Regions from separate parts of the Mesorhizobium maamorense genome, predicted to be linked through region 1. Evidence: riboswitches for the same ligand, from Rfam matches in the RefSeq annotation. Region 1 holds a riboswitch; each other region holds the start of a gene.
What was found. Region 1 has a riboswitch for cobalamin ahead of ACIU1A_RS07975 (ABC transporter ATP-binding protein). Riboswitches for the same ligand answer to the same signal wherever they lie in the genome.
Positions count from the first base shown of each region.

Region 1 (4,572 bases):
GCTGGCACCCACGGCAGTCCGTAAATGACTTCCGTAAACGTTTACGATGACACACCCGATGGCATATATTGTCAATCGGATTTGTACCGTCGGCTCTGAAACGCCTTGGCCGCACGACCGGCTGGTGCTAGCCAGAAGCAGGAGGGGGAGGTCTTGGCGTCCAGCATTCACGATCTTGCGCGGCACCTGAACATTTCGATCGGTACAGTCTCGCGCGCGCTTAACGGGCGCGCCGACGTGAACGCCGAGACACGCCAGCGCGTGCTCGAGGCGGCCCGGAAGCTCAATTATTCACCGAACCACTCGGGCAGGAACCTACGCCGCGGCACCACCCATGCCGTGGCTTTCATGCTGCAGCCGCATCCGGGCGACCAGCAGTATGGCGAGCCGTTCTTCATTCCGTTCCTCACCGGACTGCAAGCGACATTGGCCGAGTGCGGGCTGGACCTGATCATCGTCATGGGCGCGCCGGCGGATTATCAACAGGAGCGGCTGCGCCGCGTCGTCGAGACGCGTCGTGCCGATGCCGTCGTACTGGCCTGGACGCGGCGCGAGGACGATCGCATCGACTATCTGAGCAAGGCCGGCTTTCCCTTCGCGACGCTCGGCCGAAGCCGGTCCGGCGACGACAGCTATCCCTCTCTGGATCTGGATTTCGAGAAGGCGGGCGCCGATGCGGTCGACCGGCTGGTTGCGCGTGGCCACCGCCGCATCGCCGCCATCCGGCCGTCGCTTGACCTGAATTTCGGTTATCTGTTTCTGGAGGGTTATTGCAAGGCGCTGCGGCGGCACGGCATCGAAGTCGATCCCGGCCTGATTGTGGATGGTTTTATCAACGAAGCCGGTGGCTACGCGGTGACACCGCAAGTCATGCGGTCGAAGGATCCGCCGACCGCGATTATCTTCAACAACGACTCGATGGCGCTCGGCGGCTGCAAAGCGCTCGCCGAAATGGGGATCAAACCCGGGCAGGATGTCGCGGTGATCGTCATCGTAGACACGCCACTCTGCCGTTATTTCTCGCCGGCGCTGACCGGCTTTCGTCCGAGCCTTGACCCGATGGGGCGGCGGCTCGGCGAAATCCTGCTCGCCTCGCTCCCGGCTTTCGCCGGCGCGAAAGGGCCAGAGATCATTCGCGAGGTCTGGCCGCTGGAACTGGTGGCGCGCGATAGTGATTGACCACACGTTTGTATCGTTATAACAGAACATGCATCGACCTTGCCTTGACGCTGCCTGCATCCTAGGCTGCGACTCGTGATGGTCCCCGCGCCGCAAGGCGAGGGGTGAAAAGGGAACATGGTGAGGCCCGATTTTCGGGTCGAAGCCATGGCTGCCCCCGCAACTGTAAGCGGCGAGCAAAATCCGAGAAGCCACTGGCCGGCAAGGCTGGGAAGGCAGGATGGCGCAACGACCCGCGAGCCAGGAGACCTGCCATCTGCATGAGTTGACCGGACGGGGTGTGCCGGGAGGAGACGCAGGTTTCGGTCTTGTCGACCGGTTCAAGCCAGCTTCCTTCCGTCGCCATTTTGAAAGTGACGGAAGTTGGACGGCTCCATCGATCGCATACATCGCATTGCCATGCATCGCATCGTCGTGTGCACGCTTTGCCGCGATATCGCCACCGAGGTGAATTCAGGCCAGCGTCCGGCAGGACTGGCAAGCAAGACGCTGGCCCGTATTCCGGCAGGCCCTGCAAGGAATTGCCCATGACCGCGCCGCTTCTCGATGCCCGCGACCTGGCCGCAGCGGCGGATGGCCTGCATCTGGTGTATCCGGTCAGCCTTTCGGTGGCGGCGGGCGACCGTCTCGCCATCATCGGTCCCAACGGCGCCGGCAAGACGACATTGCTGCGCATGCTATCGGGCATGCTGAGGCCGAGTTCGGGCGAAGTGAAGCTAACCGGGCGCTTGCTGGACAGGATTTCGACCGCCGAGCGGGCGCTGCACATCGCCGTCGTCGGCCAGACCGATCAACCGGATCCACGGCTGGCGGTGATCGACTATGTCGAGCTCGGCCGGGTTCCGCATACCGGCCGCAGGCACAGGAGCGAGGAACGCGACATTGTCGTCGAGGCTCTGCGCCGGACCGGGCTGTTGCCGCTGCTTGGCCGCACCATCGGCTCGCTGTCGGGCGGCGAGCGCCAGCGCGCCCAGCTTGCCCGCGCCATCGCGCAGGAGCCGAAGATCCTGTTCCTCGACGAGCCGACCAACCATCTCGACCCGCGGGCGCGCAGCGAGTTGCTCGAACTGGTTGCAGGCCTCGGCATGACCGTGATCGCGGTGCTGCACGATCTGGCACTGGTGACGCCTTTCGTCACCAGGGTCGCGGTGATGAGCCATGGCCGGTTGCATGTGCTGGCGCCGCCACGGGAAGCACTCACCCAGCAGCTGATCCGCGAGATCTTCGGTATCGACGTCTTTAGGTTGCGCCACCCGACGGAGGACCGCGAGCTGACGGTGTTCGAGGTTCCGAACCGTGCCGCGCCATCTTCGTGATCGAAGCCATTTCCGGCAGATCCCGTTCAACAAGGAGCAACATCCGTGAAACGCCTTGCCGTGTCTCTTGCCTTCTCCCTGCTGGCCTCTACGGCCTTCGCCTTTCCGGTGACGGTCGACAGCTGCGGCAAGTCGCTGACCTTCGACGCGCCTCCAAAGCGCGCTGTCATTCACGATCTCAACATGGCCGAGATGGCCTTCGCCCTGAAGCTGCAGCCGTCGATCGTCGGCCTGACCGGCATCACCGGATGGTACAAGGTCGGCCCCGAATTCAAGGCCGAGCAAGGCTCGATCCCGGAACTGGCGCCCAAATATCCGACGCTGGAAAACCTGGTCGCTGTCGAGCCCGACTTCTTCTTCGCCGGTTGGTACTACGGCATGAAGCCGGGCGGCGAGGTGACGCCCGATACGCTGGCGCAACACGGCATCAAGACCCTGGTGCTGACGGAAAGCTGCGTCCATCTCGACAAGAACCGCCCCGCCGCTTCGATGGACCTGCTCTATGGCGATGTCGAGAAGCTGGGCAAGATCTTCGGCAAGGAGGCCGAAGCGGATAAGCTCGTCTCCGGCTGGAAGGCGCAGCTCGCCGAAATCACGGCCAAGGTCGGCGCCCGCAGGGGAACGCGCGTGTTCCTCTATGATTCCGGCGAGGACAAGCCGTTCACATCAGGCAAGTTCGCCATTCCCAACGCCATGATTTCCGCGGCCGGCGGCGACAACATCATGGCCGACATGGACACCAGCTGGGGCAACACGGATTGGGAGACGGTGGCCTCGCGCAATCCGCAATTCCTCATCCTGCTCGACTATCAGGATGGCGGCGGCTACCGGAAGCTGCTCGATTTCCTGAAAGCGCATCCGGCAATGAAGGAGACGGACGCGGTCAGGAACGAACGCTTCGTGGCGCTTCGCTATGCCGAACTGACACCCGGGCCGGCCAATATCGACGCGATCGGCAAGATTGCCAGGGCGATGCATCCGGAAGCGTTTTAACCGGGAACATGACTTTGCGGCACAAGGCATTCCTATTGGCCATGACGGCGGCGGCGTTGGCAATCGCCGCGTTCGCGCTGCTGTCGATCGCCTATGGCTCGACGATGATTCCGTTGGGCGACGTCGTTGCAGCACTTGGCCATGCGATCGGATTGAAGGGGCATGACGTGTCCGGCCCGGTCGGCAGGATCGTCGTCGACCTCAGATTGCCGCGCATAATCCTGGCCATCTGTGTCGGCGGCGGCCTGGGCGTGGTCGGCGCGCTGTTACAGACGGTGACGCGCAACGATCTTGCCGATCCGTTCCTGTTCGGCCTCTCGTCGGGAGCCGCCGCCGGCGCTGTCTCCGTCATCACCGTCTTCGGCGACAGTTTCGGGATCTGGACGCTACCGATCGCTGCGTTCACCGGCGGTATTCTGGCGGCTTGCGTTGTGCTTTTGCTGGTTGCGCGGGTGAGGGGACAAGGCCCCGAACGGCTGATCCTCGCCGGACTTGCGGTCTCCTTCATGTTCACCGCATTGACCAATTACCTGGTCTTTGCCGGTGACCAGCGCGCCGCCCATTCGGTGCTGTTCTGGACGATGGGCGGGCTCGGCCTTGCGCGGTGGGACAATATCTGGCTGGGTGCGCTTGGGGCCGGCACGATTGCGGCGTACGGGCTGTGGAATCATCGCCGGCTGGACGCTTTCCTGGCCGGCGAAAATGCCGCCGAAAGTCTTGGCGTGCCGGTGGCGCGAATGCGACGGACGACGTTTCTGGTCGCCGCTTTTTCGACCGCGATCCTGGTTTCGGTCGCTGGCGTCATCGGCTTCGTCGGCCTCATGATCCCGCATCTGTCGCGGCCGCTGGCCGGCGCGCTGCATCTGCGCCTGATCGTAAGTTGCGCGCTGTTCGGGGCGGTGCTGTTGCTGGCAAGCGACCTTCTGGCGCGCACATTGCTGCCGCCGCAGGAACTGCCGATCGGCATCATCACCAGCTCGCTCGGCGCCTTCTTCGTTGTCACCATGCTGATCCGCAACCGCTTGTAATGGGTGTCGCGGCGGCCGAAATCATCGGACGCAGCCATGATTGTGCTGCACGGCTG
Region 1 is NZ_CP173356.1:1,564,469-1,569,040, forward strand. It holds gene ACIU1A_RS07970 (LacI family DNA-binding transcriptional regulator) at 154-1,179, shown strand; cobalamin riboswitch at 1,242-1,451, shown strand; gene ACIU1A_RS07975 (ABC transporter ATP-binding protein) at 1,707-2,495, shown strand; gene ACIU1A_RS07980 (ABC transporter substrate-binding protein) at 2,541-3,488, shown strand; gene ACIU1A_RS07985 (iron ABC transporter permease) at 3,497-4,516, shown strand.

Region 2 (4,572 bases), 2.2 Mb from region 1:
GCATCGACCTCGACATCAAATCAGGCGAGTTCATCGTCTTCGTCGGCCCGTCGGGTTGCGGCAAGTCGACATTGCTGCGCTCGATCGCAGGGCTCGAGGAGATCACCTCGGGCGAGCTCAGAATAGCCGGCGAGGTGGTCAACGACGTGCCGCCGTCGAAACGCGGCATCGCCATGGTGTTCCAGTCCTACGCGCTCTATCCGCATATGACGGTCTACGACAACATGGCGTTCTCGATGAAGATCGGCAAGGAAAGCAAGGCCGAGATAGACAAGCGCGTGCGCCAGGCGGCAGAGATCCTGCAGCTGACCAACTATCTCGACCGCCTCCCCAAGGCGATGTCGGGCGGCCAGCGCCAGCGCGTGGCCATCGGCCGCGCCATCGTGCGCAACCCGAAGGTGTTCCTGTTCGACGAACCGCTGTCGAACCTCGACGCCGCGCTGCGCGTCGCCACCCGCATCGAGATCGCCAAGCTCAAGGAATCGATGCCCAACACCACCATGATCTATGTCACCCACGACCAGGTCGAGGCGATGACGCTGGCCGACCGCATCGTGGTGCTGAAGGAGGGCCATATCGAGCAGGTCGGCACGCCGATGGAACTCTACAAGAAACCCGGCAATCTGTTCGTTGCCCAGTTCATCGGCTCGCCGGCCATGAACATCCTGCCGGCGACCATCGACAAATCGGGCAATCCGACCGTCATCAGTCATGTCGGCGGCCGCAAGGCTACGGTGCCGATCGCGACGCCGGCCTCGGCCAAGGGCGCGTCGGTGAGCTTCGGCGTGCGGCCGGAGGACCTGACGATCGCCGGCGGCACGGACTATCTGTTCGAAGGAACGGTGGATTATGTCGAGCAGCTCGGCGAGGTGCAACTCGTCTATGTCGACATCGGCCGCGCCGACCTGCCGCTGGTGACCAAGCTGCCGGGCAATGTCGAGGTCAAGCGCGGGGCGACACTGCGGCTGAGCGCCGACGCCGGAGACCTTCATATCTTCGACGCGGATGGACGATCCTTCGCGCTGCACGAGACGGAAGCGAAAGCGGCCTGAGAGCAGGCCATGAATTAATTGCCGGTCACGCAAAAACAGGAGCGGCGGGCAAAGCCCGCCACTCCTGTTTGGTGTCAGCTTCGGCTGTTAGTGGCCGAAGAGATTCCGGTCACTGCCCTGAGGGGCGGACTTGTGTACATCGCCCGACGAATTGAGCAGCTTGTAGACGGGCGAGCCGCTGTCGCGGATCGAAGCCGTGTGCGCATTGTCGACCGAGGTGACGGCAGGCTGATTGGCGCCATTGGAGCCATAGTTGTCGCTGCTGGCGAAAGCGCTGCCCGAAACGGCCAGGACGGCGGCGGCAGCAAGGATGATCTTTTTCATTTCAAGTCTCCTGAATTCTCAAATTCCACCGCAGAGGCGGGCTTGCCCGCCATCTGCTGCAGGATCGGCTGTTAGTTGTTGCCGAAGAGGTTATGGTCGGCACCCTGAACAGGTGCCTGGGCAGCCGGAGCCGACGTCTTGGTCGAAGCGGTGTATGAGCTGTCGGTCGAAGTGGCCGCGGGCTGGTTGGCGCCATTGGAGCCATAGTTGTCGCTGCCAGCAAAAGCGCTGCCCGAAACCGCCAGAACGGCGGCGGCAGCAAGGATGATCTTCTTCATTTCAAGTCTCCTGAATTTTCGAATTTCGCCAGGACGGCGGAAGGCCCGCCGTCAACTGGAGATCGGCTGTTAGTTGTTGCCGAAGAGGTTGCGATCGGCACCCTGAACAGGCGCTTGGGCAGACGGCGCCGACTTCTGGACCGAAGCCGTGTGCGCGTTGTCGACCGAGGTGACAGCAGGTTGGTTGGCGCCATTGGAGCCATAGTTGTCGCTGCCGGCGAAAGCGCTGCCCGACACGGCCAGGACGGCGGCGGCAGCAAGAACGATCTTCTTCATTTCAAGTCTCCTGAATTCTCAAATTTCGCCAGGACGGCGGAAGGCCCGCCGTCAACTGGAGAGCGGCTGTTAGTTGTTGCCGAAGAGGTTGCGATCGGCACCCTGGACAGGCGTCTGGGCAGCCGGTTCCGACTTCTTGGTCGAAGCGGTGTACGAGCTGTCGACGGCGGTGGCCGCAGGGGCATTCGAACCATAATGGTCGCTACTAGCGAAGGCGCTGCCGGAAACAGCCAGAAGGGCGGCGGCAGTGAGAATGATCTTTTTCATTTTTTGATACTCCAGTATTTTTCCGTCCGTCTAGCGGCGTGTCTTGGGAGGAAATCGCGTCGTTCGGACAGCCCCGATGTGGGAAGGCCATACCGCCATTTCCAATCACGAAGTTTTTCCGTGTGGACCAAGTTTCCACCACTTGAAATTGTGCCAGAGCCTTCAACATTCGTTTTTTTCTGTTTAGTATCAGATGGTTATGCAAACACGTCGCGCGATCACCAACTGTGTCGAAGGCCCAGTGTTCACACCGTCCTGCACGCATCGTCAACAGAAACGAACCGTTCGGTTCGATTTTAGGGGACGCTAATAGTCACCTCCGCCACGAGACGGAATCCGAGGCGGCGACCTGAGGCTTTCTGCCCCTGCAACGGCGGCCGCATTGTTTCCAATGCGTGTCGCGCGGCATGGATGCGATGTCGTTTTCATGCCGACGACAAGCCGGCGATCATGGTTAGATCCTGCCATCTCAGGTGCCGCCGCGTGACGACGAGGCGGAGAATTGGGAAGCCGGTCAGAATCCGGCGCTGCCCCCGCAACGGTGGTGGAGTTCAGGTCGCAACGGGAGACCACTGGGCAAAGGCCTGGGAAGGTGTCGCGACAGTCCGCAAGGACAGCTCCAGAGCCCGGAAACCAGCCCGAGATGTTGGACTCGACTGATCGCGGCGGGCGGTCAAGAGGCGGATGGTGCATGTCCGGCGCAAGCCGGCGCGGCTTGATCCTTCCTCTCTCCCCTCCGTTCAGTCCTTCGATGCGAGGACAGGACTTCAATGCGAGGACAGGACATGGATGCGCGCAACGACATGCTGAAACGGCTGCAAGGCCGCAGGGACGGCTTCTCGCTCGAGCAGCCCTTCTATACCGATCCCGACTACTTCAAGCTCGACATGGAGCTGATCTGGTACCGCGACTGGCTGTTCATCGGCCATGATTGCGAACTGCCCCGGCCCGGCAGCTTCATCACCGTGCAGATCGGCGACTATCCTGTGGTGCTGGTGCGTGACCAGAAGGGCAACATCAACGCCTTCCACAATTCTTGCCGCCATCGCGGCAGCCGCGTCTGCAACACAGACAAGGGCACGGCGGCGAAGCTCGTCTGCCCCTACCATCAGTGGACCTATGAACTGGACGGCAGGCTGCTGTTCGCCAGGCAGATGGCCGAGGGTTTCGACAAGAGCCAGTTCGGCCTGAAGCCGGTCGCCTGCGAAAGCGTCGGCGGCTACATCTTCATTTGCCTCGCCGACGAGCCGGCGGATTTCGCGCCGATGCGGACGATGATCGAACCCTATTTGCTGCCGCATCGGCTGCGCGAAGCAAAGGTCGCCTTCGAGAGCACCATCGTCGAGAAGGGCAATTGGAAGCTGGTCTGGGAAAACAACCGCGAATGCTATCATTGCGCCGGCAACCATCCGGAGCTCTGCAAGACCTTCCCGGAGGCGCCGACCGTGACTGGCGTGCAAGACGCCGACAGCGACCCGGAGATGCTGGCGCACTGGGCCAAGTGCGAGGCGGCCGGCCTGCCGAGCAGGTTCCGCATCGACCCGGCCGGACAGTACCGTGCCACCCGCGCGCCGCTGCTGCGCGATGCCGTCAGTTATACGATGACGGGAAAACGCGCGGTCAAGAAGAACTTGTCCGACGGCGTTGCCACCGACCGCATCGGCTCCTTGCTGCTCTATCACTATCCGACGACCTGGAACCACATCCTTGGCGACCACGCCGTCACGTTCCGCGTGCTGCCGATCAGCGCCACCGAGACCGCGGTGACGACCAAATGGCTGGTTCACAAGGACGCGGTCGAGGGCGTCGACTACGACCTTGCCGAACTCACCCATGTCTGGACCGAGACCAACGGCCAGGATCGTCGCATCGTCGAGGAAAACGCCTTCGGCATCCTGTCGCCGGCCTATGAACCCGGCCCCTATTCCGAACTGCACGAAGGCGGCGTCATCCAGTTCGTCGACTGGTACGCGCGTTTCATCGGTCCGCGCCTCGCCGAAGACGGCCGGCCGGCCCTGCGCAGCGTTGCTTGAGAGGTGAGGGATGAATGCGATGACGGATCTCGGCCTCTACCGCCATCTCGATCAGATGGCGCCCTGGAACGACAGGCTCCAGGTGCTGGAAGTGATCGGCGTGAGCGATGAGGCGCCTGATGTAAAGACCTTCACCTTCCGCTCCGATAACCAGACCTGGTTCCGCTACAAGCCGGGCCAGTTCGTGACGCTGGAACTGCCGACAGCGGATGGGCCCCTGATGCGCACCTACACGCTGTCGTCTTCGCCCTCGCGGCCGTTCTCGATCGCGGTGACGGTGAAGGCGCAGGCCGGCAGCACCGGCACGCGCTGGATGTTCGACCATTTGAGGCCTGGTTCGCA
Region 2 is NZ_CP173356.1:6,008,368-6,012,939, reverse strand. It holds gene ACIU1A_RS30085 (ABC transporter ATP-binding protein) at 1-1,052, shown strand, start outside; gene ACIU1A_RS30080 (DUF680 domain-containing protein) at 1,140-1,376, opposite strand; gene ACIU1A_RS30075 (DUF680 domain-containing protein) at 1,448-1,654, opposite strand; gene ACIU1A_RS30070 (DUF680 domain-containing protein) at 1,724-1,930, opposite strand; gene ACIU1A_RS30065 (DUF680 domain-containing protein) at 2,000-2,197, opposite strand; cobalamin riboswitch at 2,652-2,854, shown strand; gene ACIU1A_RS30060 (aromatic ring-hydroxylating dioxygenase subunit alpha) at 2,983-4,230, shown strand; gene ACIU1A_RS30055 (2Fe-2S iron-sulfur cluster-binding protein) at 4,250-4,572, shown strand, end outside.
Region 2: another riboswitch for cobalamin. It lies ahead of ACIU1A_RS30060 (aromatic ring-hydroxylating dioxygenase subunit alpha); the one in region 1 lies ahead of ACIU1A_RS07975 (ABC transporter ATP-binding protein).

Region 3 (4,572 bases), 1.1 Mb from region 1:
CCGCCGCGATGTCGCGCTTCAGATCCTGCGTCTCCCAGGTGAACCCCTCGCCCATCGCGTGCCAGACGACGCGGTCGCCGAAGGCGGCGAAGGCCTCCTTCTCACCCGTATGCCATTTGCCCTTGATGAACTGGACGACGCCGACGCGCTTGCCGTAGCCGAGCATCCGCAGCGCCAGGCCAAAGGCAGCCGTGGTCTTGCCTTTGCCCGGGCCGGTGTTGACGATCAGCAGCCCCTTTTCGACCGTCTTGCTCGCCACCTCGGCGTCTTGGACCGCCTTGCGCTTGGCCATCTTGGCGCGGTGGCGCTCTTCGTCCTTTTCGTCGATGTCGGTCATGTCACTTCACCTTGAGCGGCAGCCCCGCCACCATCAAAAGCACGGTCTCGGCAATCGCCGCGACCTGCTGGTTGAGCCGGCCGGCGGCGTCGCGGAACCGGCGCCCCAGCGCATTGTCGGGCACGATGCCTTGCCCGACCTCGTTGGATACCACGAACCAGGGTCCGCGCGGCCGCGACAGCATGTCAGCCAGCCGCCGACATTCGGCCTCTACATCATGATCGGCCAGCATGTGATTGGTCAGCCAGAGCGTCAGGCAGTCGACAAGGACCGGCTGGTCCTCCGGTAGGGCCTCGAGTGCACCGACAAGGCCAAGCGGTGCATCGATGGTCGTCCAGCCCTCGCCGCGCCGCGACCGGTGCAACGCGATGCGCTGCTGCATCTCGTCGTCATAGGCTTGCGCCGTGGCGATGTAGGTCCATGGCGAAGGCAAGGCCGTCATCAGCGTTTCGGCGTGCGCGCTCTTGCCGGAGCGCGCACCGCCGATGATGAAGGTCAGTCTTCCGCGATCAGGCAAAGCTGTCGCGCAGGCTCGTCGCGCTGCCGGTGAAGCGTCCACGCACCACGCCGGCGGCAGCGCCGAGCACGAGCCAGAACACCAGGTTGGTTACGGTCACCGCCACCACGAACTGATGATGCAGGCCTTCCGGAATCGGCGTCTCGAAACTGTCCGGCTGCGGCGCGCCGACAATATGCGGCGCGACGATCAACACCACGCCCAGAATCGCCAGCGGCAGTGATTTGCGGAAGGCGATCAGGGCAAGGCCGATCGCCGTCGCCGCCACCGTCGCCGTCCACCAGATCTGGCGTGGCAGAAGCTCGGCGGCAGGCATGGCCGGCAGTTCCGGCGGCAGGCCGAGGCCCGGCGCCAGCGTGAACACGGCAAAGCCGGCCAGTCCCCAGAACACGCCCTGGCGCCAGTTGCCGATGCCGCCGGCGAATTCCGAAACCGCGACCAGGACCAGCGCGAAGCCGATGCCGGTGACGATGTTGGCAAGCACGCTGAAGGCGAAGCGCTCGAAGCCGTCGGCCGGCGCCCAGCCTTCCTCTCCAGCCGGAACAGCTTCAGCGGCTGCCGGCGCGGCGGAGCTCATGGCATTGCCCGCCGGGGCGGCAGAGTTCATGGCGTTGTTGTCGGTCGGGGCCGGTGCGGTATGGTCGTGGTGGTGGCCGCCGCCGGCCTGTTCGTAGACTTCCGCCTTCAGGATCAACGGCACGGTGGCATAGGCCTGCATGCAGGCGAGAACGACACCGGCCACGAGCCCTGCGATCGCCGCGATGAACACGACGTTGCGAAACAGGTTCATGATGTCAAATCCCTATCAGTGGCAGGGAAACGCCATCGAGTGGCGATAGTCGTGCGCGGCATTGTGGACCGCGTCGATATGCGAGAAACCGACAAAGCCTACGACGAAAACGCCGAGCAGCGCCGCGAGCGCGAGCTGCAGGAGGCGCGACTGCGAGGAGATGGAGGCGCCGAGGGAGACGGAAGCGGTATTCATGTCTTGTCCTTTCACCCTCCACCCGAGGGCATCGAAGTCAGTTTCCTGTCGCCGGCAGGTCTCCTGGCTCGCGGATCAGCGCCCTTCCCCACCTTCCCGAAGAAAATCTTCAGTGGCATATGGAGAGGACTACCGCACACAGTTGCGGGGGCAGCCACGGCATTGGGCAACAAATCTGCCCGCACCGCATTCCCTCTTGGCTCCAATCGGAACCGACGACGAAGGTGACTATAGGGAAAATCGCCGCATCCGGCAAACCAAATTCCGACGGCGACAAGCGCTTTAGCGCCGTCCGGCCGCTTGCTCCGCTGCAATTGACAATTTCCGTAGCCGGGTGTCGGCTGCCATCTCACAGGAGGCCAGCCATGCAGCCCGTCCAGAGCCAGCACGCCCCCTATAACGGCCTCACCCGGGCCGAGCCGACATTGCCGTCGTCGGCCTATTGGGATGCGGCGGCCTACCAGCGCGACCTTGACGCCATCTGGTACAGGAACTGCCTGCTCGTCTGCCGTGAAGCTGATCTCGCCCAACCGCTGGCTTTTCGCACCTTCCGCGTCGGCACCCAGGAGATCGTCGTGCTGCGCGACGACACCGGCGAACTGCGCGCCTTCCACAACACCTGCCGGCATCGCGGCTCGCAGCTTTGCCAGGAACGCGAGGGGCGGCTGAAGGCGCGGCTGATCACCTGCCCCTACCACGCATGGTCCTATTCGCTGCGCGGCGATCTCGTGCGCGTGCCATCGAAAACGCTGCCCGAAGGTTTCGACAAGGCGGACCATCCGCTCTATCGCGTCGCGCTGTCGGTCTGGCGCGGCTTCGTCTTCGTCAATCTCGCGGAAGATGCCGCCGGCTCGGCGCACTCATCCTTCGACCCGGCCTCCGGCGATCTCGGCAACTGGCCGCTGGAATCGCTGGTATCGGGCCATGTGCTGCGCAAGGTGATGAACTGCAACTGGAAGATCTTCTGGGAAAACTTCAACGAATGCCTGCATTGCCCCGGCGTCCACAAGGACCTGTCGCGGCTGGTGCCGATCTATGGTCGCGGCCTGATGGGCCGGCATGACGACCCCGAATGGACCCGCCATGCCGACGATGACGCGCCGGAATTTTCCGGCGGGCTGCGGGCGGGTGCCGAAACATGGTCACGTGACGGCCAGGCGCATGGGCCGGTCTTTTCGGGCCTGACGCCGGCCGAGCACGCCGCCGGCCAGACCTACGCCACCAGCCTGCCCTCGATGTTCATCGTCGGCCACGTCGACTATGTCAGGTCCGTACGGCTGGTGCCGCTTGGCCCCGAGCAGACCGAATTGACCGCCGAATGGCTGTTCGCGCCCGACGCGCTCGCCGCCACCGACATCGACAACATCGTCGGATTCGGCACCCAGGTGCTGGAGGAGGATGCCGCGATCTGCGAGGTCAACCAGAAAGGGCTGCGCTCCATGCGCCATAAGGCCGGCGTGCTGATGCCGGAGGAGTACGACCTCCACCGCTTCCACGATTGGGTACGCGAACGACATGCTGCGCTTGTGCCGTAAGCTTCACAGCGACTTCGGCAGATACCGCCAGGTGACATAACCGCAGACCGCCGCAAGCAGGCCGAGCGTGACGAAAACCGAGCCCAGTCCGAAAAAGGCCAGCACCACCGAGTAGACCAGCGGCGGCGTCAGTTCGGAAAAGTCGAGATAAGTGCGGTAGACCGCAGCCATCTGCGCCCGCTCATAAGAGCGGACCGAGCGCATGAAGGCGGTCGAGCCCAGCGCGTCGAGCGCGATGGTGAAGAAGGCGCCGCACAGCAGGAAGGCGCCGGTGACGAGCGGCGCGCTTTCGCCGACGGCACCCGCCGCCAGCAGCACCACCGACATGGCGAAATAGGCAAAAGTCATGGTCCTGCGGCCGCCGAAGCGCTTGCCGGCCTTGCCCCAGAAAATCGCCATGAACAAAAGCGCGTTGCCTGCCGAAACCAGAATGCCGCCGGCAAGTTCGCCCTCACCGGTGATGACCATGAACAGCGGGCCATAGACGAAAAATGTCGTCCAGAAGCAGGAGCGGCCGAAGGCGATCAGCCAGGCCAGCCTCAGCCTCGGCTGCGCGACGAAGCGGCCGATATTGGCTAGCGGGTTGACCGGGCGCGTCTTGCCCGGCCGGATCGAGGGATTGTCGCCGAGCCGGTAGGTCCAGAACAACGCCAGCAGGGCCAAGGCGAATACGGCGACCGCGCCATGCGCGGCATAGATGCCGAAGCGTGTGTAGAGAAAGATGCCGAGCGTCGGCCCACCCGTCCAGGCAAACATCGACCACGCCATGCGCAGCGATTCGGCCTGCATGAAATCGGTCTTGCGGATGTGGTCCATGATGTAGAGGTTGAGCGTGATCGACAGCGCGCTGGCGCCCATGACACGGCACAGCATGCCGGCCAATTGCCCGGCGAGCGTATGCGTGATGAAGAACAACGAGCCGATCGCCAGCAGGCAGGCGCCCGCCGTGTAGACCCAGCGCCGTGCGAAGCGCTGGATCAGCATCGGCATGAACAGGGTCACCGACAGGCCGAGCATCGCCACTATGGTGTAGAGGATCGAGACGATCTGCTCGTTGTGGAGGATCTCGTAGGCCTGGATCGGGATGACGCTCGACACCGTGGCGCGAGCGAAGGATTCGACCGCGTAGAGCGAGGCGAAGGTGCGGGCATCCGCGGCCTTGAGGGCCGGTAGCCAGATCGGATGGCGCACATGCGTG
Region 3 is NZ_CP173356.1:2,692,447-2,697,018, forward strand. It holds gene cobO (cob(I)yrinic acid a,c-diamide adenosyltransferase) at 1-337, opposite strand, end outside; gene cobU (bifunctional adenosylcobinamide kinase/adenosylcobinamide-phosphate guanylyltransferase) at 339-854, opposite strand; gene ACIU1A_RS13740 (CbtA family protein) at 847-1,644, opposite strand; gene ACIU1A_RS13745 (CbtB domain-containing protein) at 1,660-1,839, opposite strand; cobalamin riboswitch at 1,875-2,071, opposite strand; gene ACIU1A_RS13750 (aromatic ring-hydroxylating dioxygenase subunit alpha) at 2,205-3,374, shown strand; gene ACIU1A_RS13755 (MFS transporter) at 3,378-4,572, opposite strand, start outside.
Region 3: another riboswitch for cobalamin. It lies ahead of ACIU1A_RS13745 (CbtB domain-containing protein); the one in region 1 lies ahead of ACIU1A_RS07975 (ABC transporter ATP-binding protein).